Regions from separate parts of the Glutamicibacter sp. Je.9.36 genome, predicted to be linked through region 3. Evidence: riboswitches for the same ligand, from Rfam matches in the RefSeq annotation. Region 3 holds a riboswitch; each other region holds the start of a gene.
The links. Region 3 has a riboswitch for thiamine pyrophosphate ahead of thiO (glycine oxidase ThiO). Riboswitches for the same ligand answer to the same signal wherever they lie in the genome.

Region 1 (7,770 bases), 160 kb from region 3:
GCGAAGAGCAGTACCCCGACCAGGGCGCTGATGGCGCTGGCCCGGATCATGACGACGCGGCCCAGGCGCAAGATCAGATCGCCGGACAGCAGCCGGGTCAGGGTCATGGCGGTAACGAAGACGCCATAGCCGATGGCTCCCACGCCTTCCTTCGTGTGGTATCCATCCACCAGTGCCATGGCCACCCAGTCGCCGGCTGCGCCTTCAGCCAGGGCCATGCCCAGAACCAGAACGCCCAAGAGGACGGTCTGCGGTTCGGTCCATGCCTTCTTCAGCGAGGTCCCGCTGCTGGTGCGCGGGGTCCGGCTGTAGTCTTCTCCGTAGAATCGGGCACTGTAGAGCACGGTGAAGACGATAACCAGGCCCATGAAGCCGTAGTGGTACTGCAACGGGATCTGCAGACGGGCACCTAGCGCACCAGCGCCGGCACCGATCACGGTGCCGATGGAGAAGAAACCGTGCAGGGCAGGCATGATGCTCTTGCCCAAGGCCCGTTCCATGGCCGCGCCTTGGACATTGGAGGCCACATTCCATGATGCGGTCCCCAGGCCCTGGGCGAAGAGGAAGATGCCGCAGATCAGGGCGCTGCCAAAGATTCCGGCGCCGACGCCTACAAGAATGAGTGAACAGCCGGCTATTGTCGCGGCGATGCGCATGACGCGGGTGGCCCCAAGGCGCAGAACCAGTTGCCCTGAGACCGAGACGGACAGGAAGGATCCTGCACTCATGCACAGCAACAGCAGTCCAACGCTGGCGTGGTCCAGCTGCAGGGCATCACGCACTGCGGGCAAGCGCGAAACCAGGGCCGAGATCAGCAGGCCACTGGCCAGGTAGGCGGCCATCAGCGCGTTGCGCCACTGGGTTACAGGCCTCTGCGCTTCACCGGGAAGTTGCATGCCTAGAGCTGCACCACGGCCTGGCACTTGAGCAGTACCTTGCTGTCATGGGCCGAGACTGCCAAATCGATGCGGGCGGTGCGGGCTTCGGAGTCCAAGGCGCCGACCTTGCCCTCCACCGAAATGGTGGTACCTTCGTGATTCGCCGGATTGGTTCCTTCGGGATCTTCGACGACTACCGGCTTGGTGAAGCGGGTCTGGTAGTCGATGATGGCCCCCGGGTTGCCGACCCACTGGGAGACCAGGTCGATGACCGATCCCATGGTGAACATGCCGTGGGCGATTACCGATGGCAGTTCCACTTCTTTGGCGAAGCGCTCATTCCAGTGAATCGGGTTGAAATCGCCCGAGGCACCTGCATAGCGGACGAGGTCCGCGCGGTTGACCTGCACCGTGTGCGAGCCAATGACCTGGCCCTTTTCGAGGCTTTCGAATTCAATCATGCTTAGTCCTCAGCTCGTACCAGTAGCGATGAAACGGTGGTTGCGATCTTCTCGCCAGCCACGGTGGTTATTTCCGCGCGGGTGGTGATCATGGCACCGGCACCCATTTCACGGACCTGGTCCACGTAGAGCTCGGCAAGCAGTTCATCGCCGGCAACGATTGGACGGTGATGGGTGAAGCGCTGGTCGGCGTGCACCACGCGGGAGAAGTCGATGCCGCTGGCCGGGTCGGCAATCAGCTGCGCGTCAGCGCGCTGGGCGATGATGATCGCGAAGGTCGGAGGGGCAACGACATCGCTATAGCCCAGCTCGCGAGCGGCCTGCACATCGTAGTGCGCCTGGTTGGCGGCCTTGGTGGCCTTGGCGAATTCGCGGATCTTTTCGCGGCCTACCTGGTAGGACTCGCCGGCAGGGTAGATGCGCCCTACCAGGTCGGGGTTGATGCCCATGGATTCTCCTGAACGTTGTTGGAAGTGGCCAGGCGAGGCTGCCGCCGGATACGGGACCCGGGCGCAGCCAAGCGGTCACACGGTGGAATTCTTGCGGAGCCCTAGTCCTGCCCGTCGGCCGGGCGCTTCTTGGCTCGTGGGGCCGCCAGGCCATTGGCAATACGCCACTGGCGCGCATCCCTGGCGCGGACAACCAGTCCGGCGATGTGGCAGAGCATGCCGATGACCATGATGCCGATTGCTGTGTAGACCGTTGGCAGCGATGGAATGTTGGCGCCGATGATGGCCAAGATGATGCCTGCGCCCATGATGCCCATGGCAGCGAAGACGAGCTTCTTATAGCGTGGTGAGGCCGATTCCCAAGGAGTGTTGGTCATGGTTCAAGTCTAGTTCAGCTCCGGCTGTGTCCGCTCATTGCAGCCGGGGCATTTCCCCGTGACTCCCCCGACAACGCTGGGCCTGCATCAGAACAGGGCGGATTGCTCTTCCTTGAAATCTGCGCGGTTCTCCACGATGGCGACCTCGCGGGTCTTCAACTCGGCGGCATCCAGCAGGCGCACGGTGGTGCCTTCGCCGCTGTCTGCGAGGATGCTTTGCCCCAGCACGCCGCGAATGCGCAGATTCACGGTGTTGCCGCCCAGCGCGGTATTCCAGGCATGCAGCGCATGGGCATCCCAGGCGTCAACGACCGGGCGGGCGAAGGCTGGTTGTTCCCACAGCTCGTCGCGCAGCTGCACACCGTAGGTCTCAAGGCCCCGCTGGGCGCCAAGGAAGGCCCGGGCCCGGCTTGCCGCTTCGGAGTTGATCAGGTCCAGCTGGGCGTAGTCCAGCTCCCAGCTGGCCAGTCCCTTGATCTTGGACTTCTGCCGGACTTGCTGGCTCAGGCCCACGTGTTCAGTGACCAGGTCTTCGAGCACTCGAATAGCGGCTCCATCAGCGGCGCGGGCAACATAGCGGGCAATGACCGCTCCCTGCTGCGCCAAGCGAGTCCATTTGCTCTGGGTCGAGGTGGTGCCGACCTTGGTCGCCCCATGGGCGAAGCTTGCGACATACAAGAAGTGCGGCTGCTCCAGGTACTTGCGCATGCCCTCCGGGGCTTCGCCGGTCTTGTGGAAATGATGCATGAACTTCGAATGATCCAGCCGCCGGCAGCGTTCGCACTGGGTTCCGGTACGCAGCGCTTTGTTCTTCGGGCAAGGCAAGGTGTTCCGGGAGCCATCGCTGTTCATCGTGATGTAGCCCAGGCAGAATTTCAATTCGCCAATGCGCAAGCTTAGTGAACGGTTGGATTCCAAGTATTCGGTGCTCCATTTTTCCGCTTGCCGAAGCCGGAGAATGGGGGCGCGTTCATGCTCTGAGAAGCTGATGCCATGGCAGAGCTGCCGGTGGTCGCTGGCGAATTCCATCGATGCCTTCCTCGAAGTTACCTCTTCAACGATAGTTCACCGGACATGGCTAGCTCCTGCAAGGCAGGTTGGCCGGAGCCTGCAGCCCGAAAGTTTGCTGGACGAATTCCCGATTCGTTCTGGCCTAATTCCTAGGAGAAGCCCTTAGGCTGGAACTGCACCGGAACCGTACCGCGGGCCGGGCCATAATCTGCTGAGGTGATCCAGGATTTCTGTCCCATTTGATGACAAGACTCGTGCAGTGGCCATCGCAGCTGCCGAGACCGCCCCTTCGCCGGCCGAGCTGCAGCGATTGACGCAGGCTTTCCGCCATGATTTCCAGCGTTTCATGATGGAGTACCAGTTTGCGGTGGACGAGGTGCTGACCAAGGTCTCGATCTTGCGTGAAGAGTTCTTGTATTTGCACAATTACAATCCAATTGAGCACGTCACTTCCCGGGTGAAAACTCCGGAGAGCATCATGCGCAAGGTCTCCCGCCGGAACATCTCCCCGTCCCTGCCTGCCATTCGCGAGAACATCAGCGACATTGCCGGCGTGCGCATTACCTGCAGTTTCGTCAAGGACATCTACAAGGTTCTGAACACGCTAACCTCGCAGAATGACCTGAAGGTCCTGCAAATCAAGGACTACATCAAGAACCCGAAGCCCAACGGCTATAAAAGTGTCCATGCGATCGTGCAGATCCCGGTCTACTTGTCCGATGGCCCGGTCGATGTCGTGGTGGAGCTGCAGATCCGTACCATTGCCCAGGATTTCTGGGCAAGCCTGGAACATAAGATCTTCTACAAGTACGAGGGCGAAGTTCCGGAACATCTCGTGCAAGAGCTTGCCGACGCGGCGGCCATGGCGACGAAACTCGACATGCAGATGCAGCGCTTGCATACCGAAGTCCACGGCCATGATGCCAATCAGGCACCGAGCCATGAGTCGGATTTCGATACGACAGCGATCCAGGGGCTGCTGTCCCTGGCTCAGCAAGCCAAGGACGGGAACCAGGAGAAGGACTTGGAGCACTAGCCGTTCATGACCTCGAAGGGCAATGCTGCTTCGGGGCCGGAAACCAAAAAAGATCCTCGGCCGAAGCCGAGGATCTTTGATTTGGTAGCGGCGCCGGGACTCGATCCCGGGACCTCACGATTATGAGTCGTGCGCTCTAACCAGCTGAGCTACGCCGCCACAAGTGAGAAGCAATCCAGTAGAAGCCAAGAAAGCTTCTCACTCAGAGCCCCCTGCCGGAATCGATCCGGCGACCTCGTTCTTACCAAGAACGCGCTCTACCACTGAGCTAAGGGGGCAACGAGTAAATACTCTACACGGATTTCCCGGCAAAGAAAAATCGGCGGATCGCCTCGGAAGAGATCCGAAAAATTCTGCAAAATCACTAGTCAATGACCATTTACCCCCTCACTCACTACCCCCGGGGACGAAGGGTGGGACAAAAAGTGCCCTGGTGACGATGCTCACGGGAGTGCTCCTCGTGGTCAATCGCGGATTTGCCCGGGTGCGCAGGATAGAATCCCGCGGATTCTTCCCGGGGGCCAAGCGTCGAATTACCCCGCTTGGAACTTCGGAACACCTCCCCCTTTTCCCGCTCCAGAACCCCGGGTCGAGCGGCACTTGGGCAACGCCCGATCCACCCAGGCGCCCAGGCGCTGCTCCGGTGCCCGGCAGCTGGATCCCAGGCCGTGAACCGAGGTGCTGGAAACCGCCCGGAAGACAACAGCTCCTTGCCGCCCATTCCGGTCTTGAGTAGGAATATTGTGACCTCAGCAACAAATCCCCGACAGATTTTGCAAACCTCAAAAACCTGTGTAAAGTATTTACCTGTTGCCCCCTTAGCTCAGTGGTAGAGCGCGTTCTTGGTAAGAACGAGGTCGCCGGATCGATTCCGGCAGGGGGCTCGAAATAAGAGAGGCAATCTGGTTCCAGATTGCCTCTCTTTTCGTTTGCCCCCAGATGCCGTGAACTCACTGCGAGCGTGGCCCAGGCCGCACCCCAGGGCGCACCCCACCCTGCAGCACCGGCTATCGGCCGCGTCTTGCGCCCCCGGATTCCAGGTACCACCGGCAAGAGTCTCCGGCCAACGAAAAGCATCCTGGCCCGCAGCAGCCGGCCCTTCCCACTTCCTTGATGTCAGGCCCTGACCACTGGGTTTGCGTTTCTTCCTCGCAAGCGTGCTAAGTTGTTCGCGACCACACGGGTGCCCTGGCAAGGGCTGAGATCGGGCTATCGCCGTCCGCGACCGTTGAACCTGTCCGGGTAATGCCGGCGAAGGAAGTGAGTTTCCCCAGTGGAACAAATTGAACAGCACCCTGCCCACACCCTTGCCTACCGCGAATCTGCGGGAATTTCTGTTCCCGTCACGCAGATCCAATTGGCAGACTCCCCCAATGGAAAGCCCAACGAGCCGCTGGCGGTATATCGCACCAGCGGACCGGGAAGCGAGCCCACCCAAGGCCTGCAGCCCTTCCGCGAGCGGTGGATTCTGGAACGCGGGGACGTGGAAACCTATGCAGGCCGCGAACGCAACCTGCACGACGACGGGCGCTCAGCGGTCCGCCGCGGCACGGCCAGCGCGGAATGGGCCGGACGCTCAGCCCCGCCACTGCGGGCCGTTGGCGGAGCCCGCGTGACGCAAATGCACTATGCGCGTGCCGGGATCATCACCCCGGAAATGCGCTATGTGGCCCTGCGCGAGGAATGCGATGTCGAGCTGGTGCGCAGCGAGCTCGCGGCCGGACGAGCCATCATCCCGGCGAACATCAACCACCCGGAATCCGAGCCGATGATCATCGGCAAGGCGTTCCTGGTCAAGATCAACGCGAATATCGGCAACTCGGCGGTGACCAGCTCCATCGCAGAAGAAGTCTCCAAGCTCCAGTGGGCGGCCAAATGGGGCGCGGACACGGTAATGGACCTGTCCACCGGAGATGACATCCACACCACCCGCGAGTGGATCATCCGCAACTCCCCGGTCCCCATCGGCACCGTGCCGATCTACCAGGCGTTGGAGAAGGTCAATGGCGAAGCCAACGAACTGACCTGGGAGATCTTCCGCGACACCGTCATTGAGCAGTGCGAGCAGGGCGTGGACTACATGACCATCCACGCCGGGGTGCTGCTGCGCTACATCCCGCTGACCGCCAACCGGGTCACCGGCATGGTCTCGCGTGGCGGGTCCATCATGGCCGGCTGGTGTCTGGCGCACCACCAGGAGAATTTCCTCTACACCCACTTCGATCAGCTGTGCGAGATCTTCGCGCAGTACGACGTGGCCTTCTCGCTGGGCGACGGCCTGCGCCCGGGCTCCATCGCAGATGCGAATGACGCCGCCCAGTTCGCCGAGCTGGACACCCTGGCCGAGCTGACCAAGCGCGCCTGGAAATACGATGTGCAGGTGATGGTCGAAGGCCCGGGGCATATCCCGTTCCATCTGGTGCGCGAGAATGTGGAACGCCAGCAGCAGCTGTGCGACGGGGCGCCGTTCTATACCCTGGGCCCGCTGGTCACCGACATCGCCCCGGGCTACGACCACATCACCAGCGCCATTGGCGCCACGGAGATCGCACGGTACGGGACCGCGATGCTCTGCTACGTCACTCCCAAGGAGCATCTGGGACTGCCCAACCGGGATGATGTGAAGACCGGGGTGATCACCTACAAGATCGCTGCGCACGCCGCCGATCTTGCCAAGGGCCACCCGGGCGCCACAGCGCGGGATGATGCGCTGAGCAAGGCGCGCTTCGAGTTCCGCTGGAATGACCAGTTCGCGTTGTCCCTTGACCCGGTCACCGCACAGGAATTCCATGATGAGACCTTGCCGGCCGAGCCGGCCAAGACCGCCCACTTCTGCTCCATGTGCGGGCCGAAGTTCTGCTCCATGCGAATCTCCCAGGATATCCGCGACGAGTACGGCTCGGCCGAGGCGCAAGCCGCATTGGCCGGGATGGCGCAGAAAAGCAGGCAGTTCCTGGAAAGCGGCGGCACGGTCTATCTCGGGGACGGGATCCCGGTGGGAACTCCTGCTCCGTAAATAGCCTGCGGCGCACGAAAAACGCCCTTGGGGCAAGCTTTCGGCTTGCCCCAAAGGCGTTATTCAATGCTGTTCAGCTGCGTGCGACAGGCTTAGTAGTCGCGACGTCCACCGCTGCGGCCCGAGTCGCTGAAGCGATCCTTGCCGCCGCGTCCGCCGCCGCCGAAGCCGCCACGGCCGCCGCCGCGTCCGCCACCGAAACCGCCACGTCCGCCACTGCGTCCGCCGCCGAAGCCACCACCACGGCCGCCACGGAAGCCACCGCGGTCGCCTTCGTCGTCACGGCGCGGGCTGCGGCCATTGTCGAGCTCGAGCTCGATGGCTTCTCCGCCGATGCGGGTCTTGGACAGTGCACGCCACTGGTCCTTGCTCAGCTCTGCTGGCAACTCGACCAGGGTGTGGTCCGAACGGATCTCGATGCCGCCGATTTCCGAAGAATCGAAGCCGCCCTCGTTGGCCAGTGCGCCAACGATCGAGCCCGGCTGCACGCGGTTGCGTCGGCCTACGGCCAGACGGTACATGGCGTTGCCTTCGGCAGCGGT
Region 2 (7,770 bases), on a different contig from region 3:
CGGCAAGAGCCCCAGCCAGCTGCATGCCGAACTGGTAGAGCGCCACGGCCCCAGCTTCTACGACCGCTTTGACGCGCCCGCAAACCGCGAGCAGAAGGCCGTACTGGGCAAGCTGGACCCATCGATGGTCACCGCTACCGAACTGGCATCGGATCCGATTACGGCCAAGGCCACGCAAGCGGCCGGCTTCCCCATTGGCGGCTTGAAGGTTTCCAGCGAGCACGCATGGTTTGCCGCGCGCCCATCGGGCACAGAAGACATCTACAAGATCTATGCAGAATCAACAAAATCACCCGAGCATCTGCAGCAGGTGCTGGCTGAAGCTCGGGTGATTGTTGATGCTGCGCTAGCTGGCTAGTGCAGCTTTGCGGTCCATGGATCGATGGCCACGGCTGGCTGCTTGCGGGTAGCCAGCCAGTGGCCCAGCCAGAGCAGCAGGAAGATCGGCAGGCCAATGTAGCTCGAAGCCATCTGCAGCAGGTTTCCATCCACGATCGCCTGGTAGTTCTGGCCGACGATCACCACGATCAGGATCACGAAAGCCAGGATCGGTCCCAGCGGGAACAGTGGCGCCTTGTACGGCAGGTTCGCGAGATCCTGCCCGCTGGCAATATATGCCTTGCGGAACTTGTAGTGGCACACCGCGATACCCACCCAGGCAATGAAGCCGGAGAGACCCGAAACGTTCAGCAGCCAGGTATACGCCGAACCCTGGCCGACAATCGCGGTCAGGAAGCCGAAAAGGCCTACCGAGGCGGTTAGCAGCATTGCCGGCATGGGCACGCCGCGCTTGTTCAAGCGGGCGAAGATCTTTGGAGCCTTGCCGTCCAACGCCATCGAATAAAGCATGCGTGCAGAGGCATATAGGCCGGAGTTGCCTGCGGAGAGGATAGCCGACAGGATCACCGCATTCATCAGTGCCGCGGCGAAGGCTACGCCCGCACGCTCGAAGACCAGGGTGAATGGCGAGGTGGTGATATCCGACGCCTCGGAAGAGAGCAGCGATGGATCCATATAGGGGATCAGCATGCCAATGACGAAGATCGCGCCGATGTAGAAGAGCATGATGCGCCAGAAGATCGCCTTGATGGCGCGTGGGATATCGCGCTTGGGGTTCTCGGCTTCACCGGCTGCCACACCGATCAGTTCGGTTCCCTGGAAGGAGAAGCCGGCGATCATGAAGACCGAGACGATGGACAGCCAGCCGCCAACAAATGGCGCTTCGCCATCGGTCCAGTTGCTGAAGCCAGGGGTGGAGTCGCCCAGGATGCCGAAGATCATCGCGACACCGCAGATCAAGAAGACCACCACGGTGATGACCTTGATCGCGGCCAACCAGTATTCGCCCTCGCCAAAGGCCTTGGCGGACAGCGCATTCAATCCGGTGAGCAGCACCAGGAAGATGGCCGCCCAGATCCATCCCGGGGCATCAGGGAACCAGTAGGACATGATGATGCCAGCTGCCACCAGTTCGGCAGCCACGGTGATGGCCCAGTTGAACCAGTAGTTCCAGCCGATCGCGAAGCCGAAGTGGCGATTCACGAAGACCGTTGCGTAGGTCTGGAAGGAACCGGCGACCGGAAGCCGGGCGCTCATTTCTCCCAACGACTGCATCAGGAGCAGCACCATCATGCCGATCAGCGCGTAGGCCACCAGCGAGCCACCGGGGCCAGCTTGGGCAATGGTGCCGCCGGACGCGACGAATAGTCCGGTACCAATCGAGCCGCCAATGGCAATCATCTGCATATGGCGAGCTTTGAGGCCACGCTTCAGACCGTCCTGGGACGGTGCGGGCTCAGTCATGCGTTACATCTCCTGATGCTTGAAAATTTCCAACCTATCAATCCAAGCACCCTGACAAGCCATAAAGCTATGAACCGCGCTACAGTAAGCGATCAATAATCTTTCGCTTGGCCCATGAATATGGAGGATATATTGCGCTCAGGGTATCAACGACGGTCGTTTTGTTGAATTCCGAGCGCATCTGCGAAAGCCGTTCGAACCCGTGCTTGCCGTGGTAGGCCCCCATTCCGCTCGGTCCCACACCGCCGAAAGGCAGGGTTGGAACGATCATCTGGGCCAACGGAGCATTATGGACAATGGCGCCGGCTCGCACTCGATCAGAGAAAATCGACTGCAGTCGCGGGCTTTCGCTCATCAGGTAGGCGGCCAGCGGTGACGGCCGCCGGGCAATGAATTCGAGCGCTTCCTCGAAGGTTTCCACTTCGATCACCGGCAGGATCGGACCGAAAATCTCTTCGGTCATCAAGCTTCCCTCGAGGTCCACATTGCGCATGATGCTCGGAGCAATGCGCAGGGTATCCTCGTCGTACTCACCGCCGAAAACCACCTCGCCTTGCTCGAACATCGACAGCAGCCGCTCAAAGTGCTTGCGGCTGACGATGCGGCCAAAGTCCGGATGGGTCAGCGGTTCCTTGCCGTAGAAGCTGGTGATGGCCTGGCCTAGGCGCCTGATGAGCTCAGACGAGTCGCCCACGCTCAATACGTAATCCGGCGCCACGCAGGTCTGGCCGGCATTCATGAACTTGGCGTAAGCCAAGCGCTTCGCGGAAGCCAACGAATCGTTCTCCACCACGGCCGGCGATTTTCCGCCCAATTCCAAGGTGGTAGGCGTCAGATGCTTCGCGGCCGCGGCAGCCACGATCTTGGCCACGCGTTCGCCGCCGGTGTAGAAAATGTGGTCCCAGCGGGCGGCAAGCAACTCCGTGGAGGTATCCACGCCGCCTTCAACTACCGCGTAAACCCGTTCGTCGAGGTAGACCGGGAGGAACTTGGCCAAGGCGCCTGAGGTCGCAGGAGCCAGCTCGGATGGCTTGATGACCGCAGCGTTGCCGGCAGCAATGGCCGCGACCAGCGGTGCGAGCACCAGCTGAACCGGATAGTTCCAGGCTCCGATAATCAGCACGACCCCCAGCGGGCGCGGCTCGACCTTGGCCATGGCTGGCTGCAAGGCCAGCGGAACCTTGACACTGGTGGAATCCATCCACTCAACGAGGTGGCGCTGGGCGAAATCTATTTCCGCGCGCACCACGTCGATTTCGGAGAATTTGGCTTCGGTGGCACTCTTGCCCAAGTCCTCGGCCAAGGCCTGGACGAAGTCTTCCAGATGCTCTTCCAGCATCTTCTCCAGTGCCTTGAGCTGCTGCAGGCGGAAGCGTCGCGGATGCGTGATCCGCGTGTCCGCAGAACGCCGCAAATGGCTCAGAACTGTTGCTATGCGCGATGGATGCTCGTCCACCGGAGGAGCGGAATCACCGACCGGTTCGGGCAACGGAGTGGAAGTAAACAGACCCATGATTTGAGCGTACGTTACTGGGACAATTTTTCATCGTTTAATTCGTCCGGGGATTCAATATGTATCAAATAGTTGATACATTGATTTCCAGGAGGCCACGACATGAATTCACTGGCAGCGCAGTTCGGCAATTTCGCCATAGCGGCGTTCATTATCTATTTCATCCTTCGTGCTTTCGGCCCAAACAAAGAAAAAGGTCTAGTCGAAGGCGCAAGGCAACATGCGCTGTGGTGTGCAATCATCGGGTATTTCGCCAGTAGCAACTCATTGTGGTTCAGTGATGCAATAGCAATTCCTTATGACGATCAAAGCGGACTGTCGCTTGCGCCAAGTGTCACCGTGGCAGCTACCCCTGCCCTTTGGATAGCCTTCATCTACGTCGCGAGCCAGTACACCTGGCCGCGTAAGCTCAAGCCCCAGCGCACGGCAACCTTGTCCCCACGGTCTTTAACTAGTCCACTGCCAAAGAAAATTCTCGTTGCCATGATGCTCGTCTTGGCTGCAGCATGCGTGACGGTCTATTCGGTACATGATGTGGGAGCGATCAGCCCCCAACCGGCGGTTGACTACGAAACTGCTGACTATTCGTATAGCAACCCAGCTCAGGATGGGCTACGCGCTTCCGCGGAAGTACTGCCGTATCTCTATTTGAGCTTTGGCTTCCTGATGGTATCCACCATTGTCGCTTCCATTGTGATTCTTCGACGCAAACCCTTGCCAGGGATCTCAGAACACAATAACCGGCTCTTGCGCACGACTTGGCTGAACCGGCTATATCGCACGGTCACCGTCTTGCTAGCTACACAAGCTGGGGAAGCCATTCACTACAAGGCGCGCTGGTTCCACGACGAATCAACAAAGTACATCGATGGCTCTGGGGCAGGCATCGACTACATGGACTCGATGTCCAGGATCGGCTCTACCTTGGATTGGGGCGCAAACTACGCGACGCTTGCGATTTCGGCGTTGATGCTGTTCTGGCGTCCTCCTATTAACTTCGAAAACCTTCGTACCACGACAGTCACCCCTTTCGTTCGAGCACGCACACAGCTACTCTCACTGCAATACTTCACCGCAGTCGTAACGCTCGTAGCGCTCTTTGCCGCGTGGTGGTTCTTGCCTGTCGTCGATGAAACCGAATGGCCTACCGGCGAGCGCGCCACCTGGAAGCTAGTACTCTTTGCCGGTGCTGCGATGCTGTACCTGGCAGTAAATGCCTTGTACTTGTGCTACATGAATTTGGTATCTCGACAGGTGTCCAACGCTCGTAGGCATTCGGCTTCCTTGCCCTTGTGGTCCTACATCGCCGCTGGCTTGCTTTTTGCCACCAGCGCCTATTTTCTGCTCGATCCGCCGCTGGACTATTTGTGGGGCTTTGTGCCTCCAGGCAAGACAGTGGTTGCGGGGTTGATCGTGCTGTTGCTGGCAACCCATCTTGGATTCGTCTGGTTCTCCCGCCGGGCAATTATTCCCTGGGCTGTCTCGTCGGCCGAAGAAATCTGGTACCGCAAGGTCCTGGAACTGCGTTCAATGCGTGTTATCACCAGTGCAGTGGTAGCCATGCTGCTCATTGGCTACGGATTCCCGGCCGGGCTGGGACTCTTTGCATTGCTCATCTTCGTTGTCCCAGCAGTCATTTTCCTAGAGCGCCCCGGTAGCGCCTTCGTGCGGGAACATCAGCCGGCAGCTACTTCATGAGCACGCAGATCAGTGTTGACCTCCAAGCAGCTACCCCGCCCTATGAGCAGATCCGCTCGCAGATTGCTTCATTGATCTCCCTGGGCGATCTGCCCTCGGGAAGCAAGCTGCCTACTGTGCGTGCGCTGGCCACGGACCTCGGCGTCGCTGCCGGGACAGTGGCGCGCGCCTACAAGGAGCTGGAAGCCGAAGAGCTGATCACCTCCCGGCGCCGGGCCGGCACAGTGGTCAACGAGCGGCCGCAGCCGGTGGACACCAGTGAAGATCTGCTGGCCGCCGTGGATCGCCTCTGGGCGCTGGCGGCCGCGCAGAAGGTGGATGCGGCCACGCTCAAGGCCTTGGTGGCGCGGCGCGAGCGTAAGTAACTTGTCCTCGGAACCGGTTGTGCGTACGCTCTATGGCAGTGACACGGGGTGTCGGATCAACCGACTGAGATAAGACCCGTAGAACCTGATCTAGTTCACGCTAGCGGAGGGATGTCGCATGGCTTTGCATGCAGTTGCCCAGAAATACCGGCAACAATCACCTTTGGTTTTTTGCCTGACCAATACCGTCGTATCCAATTTCACCGCCAATGTCCTGCTGGCATCCGGGGCTTCCCCGGCCATGACGGATCTGCCCGGAGAGGCCGGTCCATTCGCGCAGGCAGCTTCAGCCGTATTGGTGAATTTGGGAACTCCAAGCACTGAACAGCTGACCGCCATGGAAGAAGCTGTGCAGTCGGCGAGCGCTGCAGGCACCCCGTGGGTCCTGGATCCAGTGGCGGTGGGAGCGCTTCCGGTGCGCACGGAGTTTGCCCGGCGCATTGTCCGGCAACGCCCGACCCTGATTCGCGGCAACGCCTCGGAAATCCTGGCCCTGGCCGGCCGGCAATCTGCTTCGCGCGGTGTCGATGCCTTGGATGAGGTTTCTGCCGCCTTGGCGGCGGGACGCGAACTGGCCACGGAGCACGACTGCGTGGTGGCCATTTCCGGCCAGGCTGACGCCATCATCGACGCCACGCGTACCGTCTTGGTGCATACCAACGGAATTGGCTTGACCCGGATGACAGGTGGCGGCTGCGCCTTGGGCGCGGTCTGCGCCGGGATGGTTGCGGTCCACGATGACCCGTTCGAGGCCACCATCGCAGCCCACGGTTTCTATGGCCTGGCCGCGGAAAAGGCCTTGGCTGGCAGCTCCGGTCCGGGCAGCTTCGCAGTTGCCTTCCTTGATGCGCTGTCGGCTGCCGATCCCGGGGAACTGAAGACTTTGAAGTACGAGGAATTGAACCATGCATAATTACGGCGCTTATCTAGTAGCCAACACTGCCAGCTGCACCCCACGCAGCACCCTGGAAGTTATCGAGGGAGCCGTCGCCGGAGGGATCGGGTGGATCCAGCTGCGCGCCAAGGATGAAAGCGCCCGGGAATTCTTCGAGCTGGCCTGCGCGGCTGCCAAGCTCACCGAGGGCAAAGCCCAGTTGCTGATCAATGACCGCATTGACGTCTATCTCGCGGCACGGGCTGCTGGCGCAGCAGTGAACGGCATCCATATCGGGCAAAAAGATGTGCCGGTACAGCTGGCTCGCCAGATCATCGGCGAGGGCATCATCGGCTTGAGTGCTTCCAGCGATGAGCAATTGGCCCAGGCGAACAAGGACGCCTCGGTGATCGACTACCTCGGCGTAGGAGCCATCCGCGCCACTCCGACGAAAAAAGACCATCCTGTTCCCCTGGGACTGGACGGCTTTGCGCGAGCCGCCGCCTTGGCCAAGCTGCCCTGCGTAGCGATCGGCGCAATTACCCAAGACGATGCCGCCGCGATCCGCGCCGGCGGCGGCGCAGGCCTGGCCGTGGTCCGCGCCATCTGCAACGCCGAAGATCCGCAACTTGCCAGCGCGCAGCTGGTCGCAGCCTGGGAGGCCTCGAAATGAACATCCTATCCATCGCAGGCTCCGATCCTTCCGGCGGCGCCGGAATCCAAGCGGATCTGAAGGCCATTGCCGCCAACGGCGGCTACGGAATGTGCGTGATCACCGCTTTGACTGCACAAAACACCCATGGGGTGTCCGGAGTTCAGGCGATCAGCGGCGATTTCGTCCTCGCGCAGCTCGAAGCCGTGAGCACGGATATCCGCATCGATGCGATCAAGATCGGGATGCTGGCCAACGCCGAGGTGATCCGCGCAGTCACCAGCTGGCTGGAAACTGTTGACGCCCCCGTCGTGCTGGACCCGGTCATGGTGGCGACCAGCGGGGATCGCCTGCTCGACGACGAATCGGCCCTTGATTCGCTGCTGGATCGCGCCACGGTGATTACCCCGAACCTGCTGGAGCTGGCCAGCTTGCTGCGCGAGCCTGTGGCCCCTTCCTGGGACGAAGCCCTGCGCCAGGCCCAGCGGCTGGCTGCCAAGCACGACACGCTGGTGCTGGCCAAGGGCGGGCACCTGGCCGGGGCGGATTGCCCCGATGCCCTGGTGTCGGCGGGCGGGGTGCAGCTGGAGCTGCACGGACCGCGCCATGCCACCAGGAACACCCACGGCACCGGCTGCACCCTTTCCAGCACTCTGGCTACCCGCTTCGCTGCCACTGGAGATTGGATCTCCGCGTTGGAGCAATCCAAGTCCTATCTCTCCAAGGCCATCGCAGCGGCCGACCAATTGCAGGTGGGCAGCGGCCACGGCCCGGTCAACCACTTCATCGACTTCTTCGGCACGGCAGATCCCATGGGCGACTGGTGGCAGAAGATCCAGCCGATCCGCGAGGAAATCGACCAGCT
Region 3 (7,770 bases):
TCCGGGAGTTCAGCGTCCAGCAAGCCGCCGCATTTTTCTATGGTGGATTTTGAACCGATGTTATCGGAATCACAGGTAACCAGCGCATGTTCAATTCCTGATTCGCGAAGTTCCTGCAACCCGAATTTGCACAGTTCCTGTGCCACACCACGGCGACGATACTCGGGAACTACACCATAGCCGATATGTCCGCCGACCTGAAACAGGCTCTCGTTGATTTCATATCTGACGGAAACCCGACCTACCAGATCCCCTTCGTCAAAGGCGGCGAACAGCGCCGAGCGAACCCAGCCTTCTGGAATGTGCTCGCCTCGGCGCCCGGCCTTCATCCGGTAGATATAGTCCTCCCAGTCCTCGGCTGCAGACCAAGTCGGCAAGAACTCGAAATCTTCGCGAAGCATCAAGTGGTGGGCGTCGATTGCCTGCTGTTCGTCCTGGCTTTCCAATTCACGGATCTCCAGCGTCTTTCCCAACGTCATAGCGCCAGTATGCCAGAGCGCCTCCACCTCCCACCGGTGAATTGCGCGCCAAAGATGCGCCTGAGCCCTAGTAGGCCACGTGCTGGCCCCGCACTTGCCTGGCCCATTCCACGGTTCCGCCGCTAAGGCTGTAGACCGCAATGCCTGCATCCCGACCGGACATGGTGATCCGCGCCGCCTGCTGCGAACGGGCACCGGTTTTGCACACGAATACGACCGCCGAAGCGCTGTGTGCGAGCTTTCCCAGTCCCCGTTCTTTGAGCTGCGCGAGCGGAAGGTGCTGGCTGTGCGGGATCGCTATGATGTCGCGTTCCCAGGATTCGCGCACATCCACCAGCAATACCGGTTCATCCGCTTCCAGCTCCGCTAGCTGCTGAACTGTGAGCTCAGGGACATGCCCGTCGGCAGCGCAGGAAACCGGCTGGTACTCCCCCAGCCCGGTCACCGGCGCACGTTGCGGATCCCTGGCGAAATCGAGGGTCCGCACACTGGCTTCCAGCGCATCATAGAGCCAGAGCTTGCCGCTCAGTGTGGTCCCGATTCCGGTAATGAGCTTCAGGGCTTCGGCGCACATCACCGAACCGATAACGCCGCACAGTGCGCCGAAGACTCCTCCTTCGGCGCAGCTGGGCACGGAGTCCGCGTCGGGGATTTCAGGAAAAAGATCACGCAGCATCGGGCCGGTGCGCGGATCGAAGACGGACACCTGCCCGGAGAACTGGAAGAGGGTTCCCCACACCAGCGGGGTGCCGGTGATTTCCGCGGCATCATTGGACAGGTACCGCGTGGCAAAGTTGTCGCTGCCGTCGATGACCAAGTCGTATTCACTGAAAAGCGCCACGGCGTTGGATTCATCCAGCTTTACATCCACGGTGATGATCTGGACGTTCCGGTTCTGCTCGTGGGCCATCCGCCGCACCGAATCCACTTTCAGGCGCCCTGCATCCTGTTGCCGGTGCATGGTTTGTCGTTGCAGATTGGACAGCTCGACGGTGTCATCGTCGATGACCCCGAGGGTGCCGATTCCCGCAGCGACCAGGTAGCTGGCAATGGGACTGCCCAGGCCCCCGGCTCCGATAACCAGCACCTTGGCGTTGGCGATGCGTCGTTGCCCTTCTTCTCCCACCCCGGGCAGGGACAAGTGCCGGGAGTAGCGCGCCAGCTCTTCCGGTTCCAGCTCCGCGCCGGGTGCTACCAGGGCTTCCCGGCTCACGAGAAGTCACCGACCAGGGTTTGCATCATGCCTTCGGCCGGCGAGGAGGCCAGTGCGGTATCGCGGCGCGGGATCCGGCCAGCGAGCCGCGCGGCGCGCCCGGCACGCACGGCATCCTTCATGGCCCTGGCCATGAGCGGCGCGTTGTGCGCCCGGGTCACCGCGCTGGCCAGCAGCACCGCGTCGCAGCCGAGCTCCATGGCCAGGGCCGCATCCGAGGCGGTGCCCACCCCGGCGTCAAGGATCACCGGTACCTGCGCGCGCGAGACGATGGTGGAAATATTGTGCGGATTCAGGATCCCCAGTCCCGAGCCGATCGGCGCTCCGGCCGGCATGATTGCCGCAACCCCGGCGTCCTGCAGGCGCTGGGCAAGTGCCGGATCATCATTGGTGTAGGCGAAGACCTGGAACCCGTCGGCCACTAGTTGCTCGGTGGCCGCATGCAGTTCCAGCGGGTCCGGCAGCAGCGTGTGCTCATCGGCAATGACTTCGAGCTTGATCCAATTGGTTTCCAGAGCTTCACGGGCCAGGTGCGCGGTGAGGATCGCATCGCGGGCGGTGAAGCATCCAGCGGTGTTGGGCAGCGCAATCACGTTGTTGCGCTGCAGCAGTTCATACACGTTGCCTGCGCCGGCCGCCGAAAAGTGGCGGATGGCCACGGTGGTCAGCTCCGTTCCGGAGGCCTGCAGGGCGCTTTCCAGGGTGGTCAGCGAACTCGCTCCCCCGGTGCCGAGGATCAAGCGCGAGGACAAGGTGCGTCCGGCGATTTGGAATGGGTCGCTGTGGATGTCCAGCTCGGTGATGTTGCGCGTTTCCATGCCTAGCCTCCCTGGGCCGCGGTAACGAGTTCAATGCTGTGCCCGTCGGCCAGCAGGTAGCTATTCCAGGCGCTGCGTGGAACGACAGCGCCATTGACGGCGGCGGCAACTCCGAGCTTGCTGCCGTCAGCGGCCACCGAGTTGGCGTCCAGTTCCTTGCCGATTTGCGTGCTGATGAATTCGCGAAGGGTGGTTCCTTCGTCCAGGTTCAGTTGCCGTGAATTGAAATTGATGCCGATGCTTGTCATGGTTGCTGCTCCGTTCGGTGAGCGGTCTAGGTTGCGTTGGCAAAGCGGTGGGGATCCACAGCCTGGTGCAAGGGGTGGGATTGGCAGCCGTGGGCGAGATCCACAGTGAGCGTTGCGCCCAGCGGAGCCAGCAGCACGCCGTGCCGGGAGTACCCGGTGCAGAGCAGCAGCCCTGGATCAAGGCGTCCCAGCAGCGGCCGGTCATCTGGCGTGGCGGGACGTGCCCGGGCCGTTGCCTCGTTCAGCGTGCAGTCGCTGATGCCGGGGACCAGCTTTCGCGCGTTGTCCAGCAGCAGGTGCATCGCGCCAATGTTCACCGCTTGTTGACGGTCTTCACGGACGCTGGCGCCAAGGACGAGGCTGCTGTCCCTTCTCGGCACCAGATACACCTGTTCCCGGTGCACGATGCCGCGGATGGTGCGGGTGATGAGCGGCGGGCCTGCTGGTCCCTGGATCCGGAGGATGTCCCCGTAGACCGGGCGCAGCGGAAGTTCGTTCAAGCCATCGAGGGTTCCAAGACCGGTGGCCACGATGGTTTGCTCCGCTTCGAGGATTCGGCCTGATGCGGTGCGCACAGCGGTGGTCCGCTTCCCGTCGGTCACCAGTGCCTGCGCCCATTCCTCGACCAGGTGCGGACGCAGATGCTCCAACAGGATCTTGACGATGGATCGAGGGTCGACCTGGTGGTCATCTTGGCACAGGACCGCGCCAGCAATATTGGCGGCCAAGGCTGGTTCGAGCTTGCGGGCTTGGCTGGGCAGCAGCTTCTGCGCTGACAGGCCGAGGGATATCTGCAGTTCGGCCAGCTCGTGCAGGACTTCGCGGTCCGCAGGCTCTGCGGCGACAACGAGCGTGGAGTTCTGCAAGTAGTCCGGGCGTTGCCCGGTGGCCGATTCGATGCGCTCGATGAACTGCGGGTAGGCGGCATTCGAGGCGGCAAGCAGCTGATGCAACGGGCCATTGCCCCAGACCGTTTCAGCTGCCGGGGCCAGCATTCCTGCTGCCGCGTAGCTTGCACCTTGGCCGGGTGCCGGATCGATGAGGGTGACCGTGTGTGCGCGTGATTCCAGCTCGAACGCGACGGCCAGGCCGATTATCCCGGCGCCAACAATGTTGACATGCACAAGGGCACGCTTCCTTCCTACGGCGGCATGACCCGCATCAGGTGTAGCGGTCGGCTCGGTGCCCTCTCAGCCTGGTCGATTCAGGCTCCCGCGGATTACAGCGATTATAAGCATGATGCAGCTCATAAAGTCGAACTTCATTGAACGCAGTTCCGTCATCTTCTGTGATGTACTAGCTGACATGGCATTCCATGACTTCCCTATCGTGCTTCCCCAAGGTTCTGCGCTATCCAGCACCATCATCTCGTTGGAGCAAGAACTCTTGGAATCCAGCCAACGCCATAGCCAGGAGCAATTGCAGCGGCGCTTGCATCCTCGGTTCGCCGAGGTGGGAGCCAGCGGGCGAGTCTATGATCGCGAGGCCATCATTGCCCAGCTGGCCCGGGAGCCGGCACGGGATGCCGGGGCGTTGAAAGTCGAAAGCCCGGTGGCTCTCCAGCTTTCAGACCAGCTGGTGCTGCTGCGCTGGAAGCTGCTCGCCGGTTCCCCCAGCGAACGCAGTTCACTGTGGATCCATGAGCAGGGCCGCTGGCAGCTGCTCTTCCACCAGGGCACGGCCGCCGCTCATCCGCAGCCATCTGCAGGACCGGAGGAAGCCGTGCATGCCGACGGTGAATTCACGGTGCGCCGGCTGCGCCTTTCGGATGCCGAAGCGGTCTTCGAGGCATTCTCCTCGAACCCCGACATGTTGCGCCAAGGCGACGCCGATTCCCCGCAAAAGGCTGAGTCGTATGTGCGCGCACTGCTGGAGGCCGGGGAACGCCAGCAGGCGATGGCCGTCGCATATCGGGATCGGCTGGTGGGCCTGGTGTGCGGTACGGTCGACCCGGCCAATCGGAACGCGTGGGTTTGGTATTGGATGAACCAGAATTACCGGGGCCGGTCGCTGGCCACCCGTGCCGTGGCAACCTTGGTGGATTACCTGTTCGACGAGCTGGGACTGTACCGCTTGGAGCTGGGCTTGCGGGCAAATAATCCCGGGTCGAAGCATGTGGCAGAAAGCAACGGCTTCCTGCACGAAGGCGTCGAGCGGGGCAAATTCCTGGTTGCCGGAGAACGCATCGATGTGCACACCTACGCACGGTTGCGTACCGATGGCGGCTCTGCGGTCATGCCCTTGCCGTGGGGCACGCAGCAGTAGCTTGGCGGGCCTCAAAAAAGTCGCGGAATCCGGTCTTGGATTCCGCGACTTCTTATCTGTCCCTCAGGTTTTGTGATGCGTGGTTAGATGCCTGGGTTCGATGCCGGTGGCGTCGAGTCCGGGCTGTTGGTGGCCTGTTGGGCCTCCATCTTTTTCAGCGTGCGGGCCGCAGCATCACGACCGCCGAGGCCAAAGGCCAGAGCCGCTGCCAATGCTGCGCCAATGACGATTGCGCCGAAGGCCATGTTGATGATCGAATCGGCGATACCCATGTACTTCAGGCCCATCGCCACGAACAGCGCAATTGCCGTGTAGCGGATGATCTTCGAAGCAGTAGTGTCACCCAAGAAGCGGCCAATGACGTTGGCGATGACGAAACCTGCGGCGATAATTGCTGCGCCGAAGAGGATCTTGCCGCCCAAGGCCAGGATCTCATTGAGGATATTGGTGATCGCTGGGAAGTTCAGCATCTGGGCCGCCATCACACCGAAGAACAGCACGATAGCAATCTTGACGATGCCAGCGATGATTCCCGAAGCGCTCTTGCCCTCGGGAACTACGCCCCACTGGGCAACAACGGTGTCGGTACCCACGCCGTGGAGGGTGGATTCAAGTAGCTGGCCGACGAACTTGGCAATCAGGATACCTACGGCCAAGAGCGCCAAGGCCATGATGACCTGCGGGATTGCGGTGAAGACCAGCTGCAGCATCTGCTGGGCAGGTACCGAAATTGCCGCGATGCCCAGAACCTGCAGGGCTGATATTGCGACGACTAGCAGGATCAAGGCGAAGACGATGTTGGCAATGATGTCAACGATCTTCGCTTGGGATTCGCGAGACTGAACTTCATCTACTGGTTCGTTGCCTGGGGTGACCTTGCGGACCAGTCCGCTAAAATCGACAGTTCCCAAACCGGTCCTCAGCAGCTGGCGAACGATATTCGCGATGACGTAGCCAATGAAGAAGATGAAGCCCGCACCGATGAGGTTGGGGATGAAGGCCATGACGCCGCCGAGCAGGCCTTGCACCGGCGATAGCACTTCGGATAGAGCGAAGACCTGCAGGATTGCCACGAGGCCGAAGAGCCAGACAATCAACCCCGCGACCTTGCCCAGGGATTGGCCTATTTGTTCTCCGTCATTGCCCTGCTTTTGCAGGAACTTCACCCTGTTCACCAGTTTGGCGGCAGCCCAACGAACTATGCGTGCAACTAGCCACGTAATGATGAGGATGATTAGCGCGATGCCAACCTTTTGTAGCATCGACGCCCAGTCGATATTGCCTAAAACGTTCTCAGACTGCATTGCTGCTCCTTCAACGTAGGGACAATCCGACCCTACGATGAAGGTTCTCCGCTGACTAGGGCAAAGACCCATGCTCCCAGCTTGAATCATTGGACTTTCACAGCTCGAATTGCGAAAAGCTGACTATATCCCAATGGATTCAACGAATTCCGAACAATAAGGTCCTACCGACAACTGATCCACGCAATATTAGAAAGTTCGCGGTTGCGTCCAAACCCGTGAATTGCCATGGAAGCTATTGCGGATTCAGCCATTGACCTTTATCAATCCGGGAATTGCCGGAAGTCCCGATACCTAGTTGATGACTTCGCTCCGCACGGAAGCACCCAGTTCAACGGTGCGGGAGACGGTGCAGTATTTGTCATGCGAAAGCTTGACGATGCGCTCCACCATGCTGGCTGCCTTGCGGCCTTCCTCGGTATCGGGGAACTTCAAATCGAAACCAAGATGGATGTCCTCCATCCGGCTCGCCGAGTTCTCAGAGACCTTGTAGCCGCCCGCTTTGACTTCGAATTTCTCAGGCTCGCTTCTCCTGGTGGTCGCCACATCAACATCAATTGCGGAACACCCTGCGATGGCAGCAAGCAGCAACTCCACCGGGGTTAGCAACCCTTCGCCCTGGCCGAATTCTAGGCTGGCTCCCGATTCGAGGCTGGTGGCCTTGTACTTGCGTGCCTCGACGCGTTCGATGCTGACTTCACGGATCTCACGGCTATTTTCACTCATGAAACTATCGTGCCACGATCCAGGCTGAAGACTACACGTGGCGCAATACGACTCGTCGCGGCGACGATGCAGATTCCCCGGGCACAGGCACGAATCCGCAATCGCCAAAGAACGCAATGGCAGGCTGGCGCTGGCAATCGAGATGAACGCTGATCCCGGGAATGCTGGCGATGATTTCATCCAGCAGGATTCGACCCACACCCTTCTGGCGATCAGTGTGCCTCACCCAGAGCAGTTCGATGCGTGCACTGCTCCATGCCGCAAAGCCAACAATGCGCCGCCCATGCTGGGCAATCCTGACTGATACCGATTGGCTATAGACAGCCTCCAAGGCGACGGCCACTGCGTCAATATCAGCAGCCGAGAGGAAGTCTCCCCGGCGTTCCACCGAACTGCGCCAAATGTCGAGCAGGTCAGGCACTTCATCCACGCTCGACAGCTCGCGCAGCAGGAGAGTCTCTTCCATGCCATATTCCTTCATGCTCAAGCGAATCCGTACTTCCTGATTCGAAATGTAGCCGGGCGCCAGCGATTCCTCAAGTTTTCATCGATCGTTGCGGCACACCAGCATGCGGTTTTTCCCCGGCTCAAGCCGGCTCGTTCATGCGGCCCGTGCGGTGGGCCCAGTCCCGCAATTCGGCCGCGGCCTGCTCGGGCTGCTCAAGGTGCACGTTATGCCCTGCAGGATCAAGCACGCGGATCCTCATCGAAGGGTAC
Region 4 (7,770 bases), on a different contig from region 3:
ACGGGTGGCTGCGGAACTGATTGCCCGCGAACCGTATATCAGCTCGATCTTGCCATTCTGATTGGAGGGATGATGCCGAACAAGAACTTTGAACCGCGTGACCAGCGCATTGACGATGCGCTGGATACCTCCGGCGTGCGCCACCGCGCGACACTCAAGCAGGAATGGCCGCTGCTTCTGCTGCTGCTCTTCGTCTGGGGGGCTCTCTGGCAGGACTTCTCCCTGGGGAACATGATCTTCGGCGTGATCATCGCGCTGCTGATCGTGAACCTGTTCCCGCTGCCGCCGGTGGTCCTTTCGGGCCGGATCAATCCCTGGTACTGCCTGAAGCTGTTCACCTGGTTCCTCGGGCAGGTCTTCGCGGCCAGCGTCCATGTGGCCTGGCTGGCCCTGGTCCGCGGGAAGGGCACCCGCAGCGCGATCATTGCGGTCCCGCTGCGCACCGGCTCGGACCTGATCGTAATGACCGTGGGCCACGTGCTCACGCTGATCCCGGGCTCCTTCGTGATCGACGTGGACCGCAGCTCGTCGACGCTGTACCTGCACTACATCGATATCGAATCGCCTGCGGACGTGGAGAAGGCGCGCGCCGCCATCCGGGATATCGAACGCCGGCTGATCATGGCTATTGGCAGCCGCGACGAGTACGAAGCGATCAAGAGCGAATGCGGACCGAACTTTGATGCGAGGAAGGGGTAACATGCTGGATATCGTCATTTGGATCTGCGGCATCATGCTCGGGCTCGGTGCCGTCGCCTGCCTGGTCCGTGTTGCCAAGGGGCCGTCGATCCTTGACCGGGTGCTGGCCTTGGATGTGATGCTGCTGATCATCTCCGCCGCCCTGTGCCTGGAAATGGTGCTGCATAAGCACACCGACTACTTGCTGTTCGTCGTGGCCGCCTGCATGCTCGGCTTCATCGGCTCGGTGACCGTTTCGCGCTTCGTTTCGGATCAGAGGAACGCCTAATGGAACTCTTCCTCGATGTCCTCGTTGCCATTCTGCTGATTGTTGGCTGCCTGATGTCCTTGATCGCAGGCATCGGCTTGCTGACCTTCCCGGACATGCTCACCCGCATGCATGCAGCGACCAAACCGCAGGTGCTCGGCTTCCTGCTGATTTTCGCTGGGTTGGCCATTTACCTGCGCAGCTGGGCTGTGATCCCGGTGCTCGCACTGGCCTGGGGCATGCAGCTATTGACCGCACCGGTCTCGGCCCACATGATTGGCCGTTCCGGCTACCGGACCAAGCACGCTGCCAAGGAGATCCTGTTCTCCGATGAGCTCAGCCGCGTGGTCAACAAGGTCAATGGCACACCGCCGACCGGAACTACTCCGTTCTCCAAGGCCGAATCGCAGGACGAACAAGACTGAAAAAAGCGGGAGCCGCCCCTCTGGGCGGCTCCCGCTTTTGGCTCGAGGCCGAAGCTTACTTGGTGAACTTGGCAACAACCTTGTTGGCGCTGCGGTCAGCCACGGTCTGCAGGATAGCTGCCACCAGGGCCGAAACGACTGCGAAGCCCAAGGCACGGCGGAAAGAAGCTTCCGCTGCTTCCTCAGTGCCCTTGCGTGGTGCTTTGCTGCCGGTTGCCTTCAACCAAAGGAAATCAACCAGCTTGCCGCCGAGCATGCCAGCGCCAACGGTGATACCGGTAGTGGCAAGTTTCTGCACTTTATCCATTTTTTCCTCGCGATCAAGCTCTTGACATATCGTTCCTCTGCCCAGCATACCTGCGGTATGGTGGGGGAGCAGTAATTATTCCGACAGGGGAGCGTCAGACTTTTAAAAAAAGTCGCAAGACGCTGAGAGTGCGATAGATCGCAGACCCTCGAACCTGCCCCGGCTAGTACCGGCGAAGGAAGTCGAGCATCTCGGATGCGGATAGGCGCGGCAGTATGCCCTCATTCCGTCCATCTCCCCTCCTTTCCACAGGAGGACCAGCAATGAACGAAACAGTTTCGAAGCAGCGCACCGGCTGGCGTGTAGTTGATATCGTCGTCGCCTCGGTGATCGCCGTCGCTTCAGGGGTCATTTTCTGGGCGTGGAGTGCCGGCTATGGCCTGTTCTCTCTCGCCTTTGCGGCTTTCCCGCCAGCCACCGCGCTGCTCACCGGCATGTGGCTCTTCCCGGCGGTGCTCGGCGCACTGATCATCCGCAAGCCAGGCGCCGCAATCTACTGCGAGCTGCTGGCCGCCGTAGTTGAAGCGCTGCTCGGCTCGCACTACGGCTTGACCGTACTGATCTCCGGCCTGGTCCAGGGCCTGGGTGCAGAGCTGGTCTTCGCAGCATTCCGCTACCGCAAGTGGAACCTGGGCGTGGCGCTGCTGGCCGGCTTGTTCGCCGGCTTGTTCGCCGGCATTTCCGAGGCCTACATCCTGGCCTACTACGTTGAGTACACCGCCGGAATGAAGATCTTCCACGTGATCGCCACCGGCATTTCCGGCGTAGTCGTCGCAGGGCTGCTGTCCTGGTTGGCCACGCGTGGACTGGCGAAGACCGGTGCATTGAGCGCCCTGCCGAGCCGGCGCGCGCACCTGGAAAGCGCAAAATGAGTTCCTTTGCCAATTCCGGCGCAGCCTCGCTGACCCAGCGCGGCGCCGCCATCACCGCAACGGGGTTCGGCTGGCAGCACTCCGAGAGGCAGAACCCTGCCATCTCGGGACTGGACCTTGCGATCCACGCCGGTGAGAAGGTGCTGCTGGTCGGTCCATCGGGCGCCGGCAAGTCAACCTTGCTGCACGCGATGGCCGGGTTGCTGGAAGCGGATGAGGACGATCAGGTCGCTGGCCGGCTGCTCATCGACGGCAGCGATGCCTTCATCCGGAGCCACCCGGTGGGCTTGATGCAGCAAGACCCGGAAACCCAGGTAGTGCAAAGCAGGGTCGCCGATGATGTGGCCTTTGGCGCCGAGAACCTCGGAATGGATCCCGAACTGATCCGCCAGCGGATCCCCGAAGTGCTGGACGCTGTGGGTCTGGGGGCGCTGTCCTTCGAGCACCGCACCCAGCAACTTTCCGGCGGGCAGAAACAGCGGTTGGCCTTGGCCGGCATTCTGGCCATGGAACCAAGGGTCATGCTGCTCGATGAACCGACTGCCAATGTGGACCCGCAGAGCATTGAGCTCTTGCGCGATGCGGTGCTGAACGCCGCCCGGCTTTCCGGTGCCACGCTGGTCGTCGTGGAACACCGGATTGAAGCCTGGGCGCAGCATGTGGACCGGGTTATCGTGCTGCAGCCCGGTGGGGGAGTCGCGCACGATCTGGACCCGCAGCAGCTGTACACCGATGAAACGGTGCGCGAGGAGCTGGCTGCTGCCGGGCTGTGGATTCCAGGCTACTTCCCGCAGGTGGCCCGGGCAACGAACGGTGCCGGTGCCATGCTGCTGGAAGCGCAGCAGCTGGTATCCGCCCGCACCGCCACGGCACCGCGCACCCAAGCGGTGGACGTGAATGTGCAAGCGGGCACCGCGACGGTGATTCGCGGCGAGAATGGCGCTGGAAAGTCGACGCTGGCCTTGACCTTGGGCGGATTGCTCGTCCCGGCCGACGGCGAGTTGGCGGCCACCGCGCAACTGGCCGACGGTCTGGGCAATTCCCCGTTTGCCTGGAAGGCCGGTGCATTAATTGGGCGGATCGGTTCGGTGTTCCAGGAACCCGAACACCAATTCGTGACCCAGAGCGTTCGGGAAGAGCTGGCTTTCGCTCCCAGCCGCGCGCAGGCCAGCAGCGCCGATGCGCCGAAGTACGAGCCGGCCCAGGTCCAGGCGCGCGTCGACGCGTTGCTGGAACGCTTGGGCCTGGCGCATTTGGCTGACGCGAACCCGTTCACCCTCTCCGGCGGCGAGAAGCGGCGCTTGTCCGTGGCCACTGTTCTGGCCGCATCCCCCCAGGTGCTGATCCTCGACGAACCGACCTTCGGGCAGGATGCGAATACGTGGAGGGAACTGGCCGGGCTGCTGGTTGAGGAATTGCAGCAGGGCACCGCGATCATTGCCGTCACCCACGACGATCACTTTGCCTCGGTGCTCAAAGCAAGGGACCTGGTGCTCACTGCCGGCACCCCGGAAGCTGGTATCCCGCGCCAGGGGCCGGTGCTTGATGCGCCGGTAGGGCATAGCTGGTTGGCGAAGATCAATCCGCTGGCCAAGCTCGGTGCGGTGGCTGCGGCAACACTGCCGTTGATCACCACCTTGGATTGGGTTTCGGCGCTGGTGGTGATCGTGGCGACCGTGGTGTTCTTCCCGCTGGCAGGGCTGAGCCCGCTGAAATTCCTCAAGCGCGCGTGGCCACTGCTGATTGCCGGAATCCTTGCGGCGTGGGGCATCGCCTTGGTGGGCCAGGATAGCGGCATGGTCTACGCCCAATTCGGCGCCTTCAGCATCACCGAGGGATCGGTGGCCGGGGGCATTGCCACCGGACTGCGCGCTTTCGCGCTGGCCATCCCGTGCATCTTGCTGCTGGCCACCACGAATCCAAGCGATTTGGGCGGGGCGCTGTCGCAGCAGCTGAAGGTACCCCACCGGTTTGTGCTCGGGGCCTTGGCCGGCATGCGATTGCTCGGGTTGATGGTGGAAGAATTCACCACGCTCACGCTGGCCCGGCGCGCTCGCGGTGTCGGGAACTTCGGCACCGTGGGCCAACGCATCAAGGCAACCCTCGGCCAGGTGCTGGCCTTGCTGGTGCAAGCGATTCGCCGCGCCGGACGGTTGGCCACCACGATGGAGGCCAAGGGGTTCGGCACGGCCAAGCGCACATGGATTCGCACGGCCACCTTCACCTGGCGTGATGGCATGGTGCTGGCCACGGGGATCCTGTTTGGCACGGCCGCAATGGCTGCGGCCGTGCTGGCAGGGACCTACAACTTGGTGTGGTCCTAGCGGATTGCTTCGCTCAGGGCGCTGAGCTCTTCATGGAGCTCAGCGTCCAGGCGCAACGGCTTGGCATCGATGGTGCGCACCGGGGTCAGCAGGCGGATGGAGGAAACCAGCCACACGCCATCGGCCTGGTACAGGTCTTCCGGGCGCAACGGGCCGTAGCCCAGCTCCCAGCCATCCTGGGCCGCGGCGTCGAAGATGGCGCTTTGCGTGGTGCCTGGCAGGATTCCGGTTTCAAGCATCGGGGTCAGCAGCCGCTTGGTCTCGCCATCGCGCTGGGCTACCAGCACGGTCGAGGTCGGAGCTTCCAGGATGATCCCGTCGGCGGAGGTGAAAATGACATCATGGGCGCCGTGCTTGTGCGCGTAGCGCAGGGCGGCCATGTTGATCGAATAGGAAAGGGTCTTGGCGCCCATCATGAGCCATGGCGCACGTTCGGCCAGCTTCGAGTCGTAGCCGCGATCCAGCATCAGGACATCCACACCGGTTTCACGCTGTTCCCTGCCCAAAGCCGGGGCAGGGGTCACGGTGACCCAGCAAATGGCAGGATCATTGTCGTGCTCGCCGCGCGCGGCGACCAGCTTGACCACCGCTTCTTCAGCGCCGCCGGTGGCATCGAAATCGGCCACAGCGGTATCTACCGCGGCAAACCAGCTGCGCGCATCGGGAATGGCCAAGTCGGCAACTTCAGCGGAGGTCGCCAAGCGTGCCAGGTGCGCTTCGAATTTGCGTACGGCCTGGTTGGTGTAGAGCATCGATTCAAAGATGCCATCACCTCGCGTGACTCCCTGTGCTGTGACCAGAAGTTGCGGTGCAGTGATGTCTGCAAGACGACCAGCCGGATAGGCCGGATCCAAGAATACAAGTGAGCTCATAAAGACAGATTATCGAACCCCAGCGTCTTCTGCGTGATTTCTGCAGGCGGAGATTCAGACAAGTCCGGCAATGTTCGATAAGCTAAGCGAAGGATTTTGGCCTGTACATCGCAGATCAGAGGCCGATAATGCCGAATTCGCGGGGTGTAGCCAAGGGGGTGCCCGAGTGTGGCCAAGTAATGAAGTCTTCTTGCAGATTGGCGGCGTTCTCTGGAGCGTGCTGGTCGCAATAGAGCTAGCGGTTCGCTACTTCATGATCGGCATCGTTCCGGGCAACCGGCGCCCCACCACCGCCATGGCATGGCTATTGGCTATCTTCTTCCTGCCCGTTGTGGGACTTGTCGCATACTGGCTTTTCGCCAACCCGCACCTGTCGCGCCGCCGCTTGGAAAAGCAGCGGCGTGCGCACGATGAAATCATGAAGGCCACGAGCCACATGCAGCTGCCCGAAGAATTCCATTCCCAGGAGGAATGGGTCGAATCGGCAGTCATGCTCAACCGCAATCTGGGTGCCATGCCGCTGGAAGGCGGCAACCAGGTAGAGGTCATCTCCGATTACCGGGCTTCGCTCGATGCCATGCGCAAGGAAATCGATAACGCCACCCGCTATGTGCACATCCAGTTCTACATCATGGGCGATGACCCGGATTATGTTGGACCGGTACTCGATGCGCTGGAAGCGGCCGCGGAGCGCGGCGTGCACGTCCGGTTGCTCTTCGACCACCTGGGAACCTTGCGCGTCAAGGGCTACAAGGATTTCAAGAAGCGGCTGAAGAAATCCGGTATTAACTGGCGCCCGATGCTGCCCATCGACCTGATCGGCCGTCGTTGGCGCCGCCCGGATCTGCGCAACCACCGCAAGATCCTCGTTGTTGATGGCGAGGTGGCCTTCACCGGAAGCCAGAACCTGATTGAACCCGGCTACAAGCGCGAGTCCTCGCATAAGGTGGGCCGCGAATGGGTTGAAATGATGCTCCGGGTCGAAGGTCCGCTGGTGCGCAGCCTCGACGTCACTTTCGCTACCGACTGGTGGCAGGAGGACGACGACCAGGAAGTGCTGATGGATATGGCCGAGGCCCGCCACCCGCTGGCCTATGAGGAACGTCCCGGTTCCACCCTGGCGCAGCTGCTGCCCAGCGGCCCCGGATACGGTACCGAGAACAACCTCCGGCTGTTCAATACGCTGATCTATTCTGCCTCCGAACGCCTGGAAATCACCAGCCCGTACTTCGTTCCCGACGATTCGCTGCTCTATGCCATCACCACTGCCGCCCAGCGCGGGGTAGAAGTGGAATTGTATGTTTGTGAAGAGGGCGACCAGTTCCTGGTGCACCACGCGCAGCAGTCCTACTACCAGCAGCTGCTGGAAGCTGGCGTGCGCATTCACCGCTACCCGGCACCGATGGTGCTGCATACCAAGTGCTTCACCGTGGATAACGACGTGGCCGTGGTGGGATCCTCGAATATGGACATGCGCTCATTCAGCTTGAACATGGAAATTTCCGTGATGCTGCTGGGCAAGGAAATGGTCGATGCGGTTAACCAGGTGCAGAACCACTACCGCGGGATTTCCTCGGAAATCACCCTCTCGCAGTGGCGCCGCCGCCCACGCATGCAACGCTGGATCGACAACGTGGCGCGCTTGACGGCCACCTTGCAGTAATGCGGTTGGCTTACGTGTCTTGCGGGAAGCTGGCGCCCAGCGCTTGAAGCACGCCGCGGGATTTGGTGATGACCTCGTCCCACTCTTCAGCGGGCACCGAATCTGCGGTGATTGCCCCGCCAAGGCCCAGGCTCAACCGCCATGACTGGTCAGCTAGCCGGTCGCACACCAGGGTTCGGATCACCACGGAGAAATCGGCGGCACCATCAGCACCCAGATACCCCACGGCCCCGGAGTACAGGCCGCGGGCACGGTGCTCTTCGAGCTCATCCAAGATGCTCATCGTGGACAGCTTCGGTGCACCGGTCATGGAGCCCGGCGGGAAAGCTTCGCGCAGGGCTTCGGCGGCCAGCTGCGGGGA

Region 1: linked by a shared signal. The riboswitch ahead of thiC (phosphomethylpyrimidine synthase ThiC) and the one ahead of thiO (glycine oxidase ThiO) in region 3 are both predicted to bind thiamine pyrophosphate.
Region 2: linked by a shared signal. The riboswitch ahead of thiM (hydroxyethylthiazole kinase) and the one ahead of thiO (glycine oxidase ThiO) in region 3 are both predicted to bind thiamine pyrophosphate.
Region 4: linked by a shared signal. The riboswitch ahead of AAZQ98_RS16865 (ECF transporter S component) and the one ahead of thiO (glycine oxidase ThiO) in region 3 are both predicted to bind thiamine pyrophosphate.

What each region holds. Positions count from the first base shown of each region.
Region 1 is NZ_JBCPSN010000005.1:220,945-228,714, forward strand. Features, by position in the region: gene AAZQ98_RS13830 (MFS transporter) at 1-896, opposite strand, end outside; gene AAZQ98_RS13835 (MaoC family dehydratase) at 899-1,339, opposite strand; gene AAZQ98_RS13840 (MaoC family dehydratase N-terminal domain-containing protein) at 1,342-1,788, opposite strand; gene AAZQ98_RS13845 (hypothetical protein) at 1,890-2,165, opposite strand; gene AAZQ98_RS13850 (DUF2797 domain-containing protein) at 2,253-3,194, opposite strand; gene AAZQ98_RS13855 (GTP pyrophosphokinase) at 3,436-4,212, shown strand; tRNA gene AAZQ98_RS13860 (tRNA-Met) at 4,295-4,371, opposite strand; tRNA gene AAZQ98_RS13865 (tRNA-Thr) at 4,419-4,490, opposite strand; tRNA gene AAZQ98_RS13870 (tRNA-Thr) at 5,025-5,096, shown strand; TPP riboswitch at 5,382-5,489, shown strand; gene thiC (phosphomethylpyrimidine synthase ThiC) at 5,486-7,228, shown strand; gene AAZQ98_RS13880 (DEAD/DEAH box helicase) at 7,321-7,770, opposite strand, start outside.
Region 2 is NZ_JBCPSN010000001.1:895,186-902,955, reverse strand. Features, by position in the region: gene pgm (phosphoglucomutase (alpha-D-glucose-1,6-bisphosphate-dependent)) at 1-358, shown strand, start outside; gene AAZQ98_RS04215 (amino acid permease) at 355-1,803, opposite strand; gene AAZQ98_RS04210 (aldehyde dehydrogenase family protein) at 1,883-3,316, opposite strand; gene AAZQ98_RS04205 (hypothetical protein) at 3,419-5,014, shown strand; gene AAZQ98_RS04200 (GntR family transcriptional regulator) at 5,011-5,379, shown strand; TPP riboswitch at 5,414-5,508, shown strand; gene thiM (hydroxyethylthiazole kinase) at 5,498-6,292, shown strand; gene thiE (thiamine phosphate synthase) at 6,285-6,926, shown strand; gene thiD (bifunctional hydroxymethylpyrimidine kinase/phosphomethylpyrimidine kinase) at 6,923-7,770, shown strand, end outside.
Region 3 is NZ_JBCPSN010000005.1:61,790-69,559, forward strand. Features, by position in the region: gene AAZQ98_RS12990 (GNAT family N-acetyltransferase) at 1-479, opposite strand, end outside; gene AAZQ98_RS12995 (ThiF family adenylyltransferase) at 547-1,692, opposite strand; gene AAZQ98_RS13000 (thiazole synthase) at 1,689-2,510, opposite strand; gene thiS (sulfur carrier protein ThiS) at 2,513-2,758, opposite strand; gene thiO (glycine oxidase ThiO) at 2,785-3,882, opposite strand; TPP riboswitch at 3,880-3,984, opposite strand; gene AAZQ98_RS13015 (GNAT family N-acetyltransferase) at 3,995-5,023, shown strand; gene AAZQ98_RS13020 (mechanosensitive ion channel) at 5,107-6,327, opposite strand; gene AAZQ98_RS13025 (OsmC family protein) at 6,622-7,053, opposite strand; gene AAZQ98_RS13030 (GNAT family N-acetyltransferase) at 7,085-7,519, opposite strand; gene AAZQ98_RS13035 (alpha/beta fold hydrolase) at 7,641-7,770, opposite strand, start outside.
Region 4 is NZ_JBCPSN010000009.1:52,853-60,622, reverse strand. Features, by position in the region: gene AAZQ98_RS16890 (Na+/H+ antiporter subunit D) at 1-61, shown strand, start outside; gene AAZQ98_RS16885 (Na+/H+ antiporter subunit E) at 73-699, shown strand; gene AAZQ98_RS16880 (monovalent cation/H+ antiporter complex subunit F) at 701-967, shown strand; gene mnhG (monovalent cation/H(+) antiporter subunit G) at 967-1,371, shown strand; gene AAZQ98_RS16870 (DUF4235 domain-containing protein) at 1,427-1,678, opposite strand; TPP riboswitch at 1,754-1,876, shown strand; gene AAZQ98_RS16865 (ECF transporter S component) at 1,942-2,550, shown strand; gene AAZQ98_RS16860 (ATP-binding cassette domain-containing protein) at 2,547-4,874, shown strand; gene AAZQ98_RS16855 (aminodeoxychorismate lyase) at 4,871-5,746, opposite strand; gene cls (cardiolipin synthase) at 5,913-7,409, shown strand; gene AAZQ98_RS16845 (chorismate-binding protein) at 7,420-7,770, opposite strand, start outside.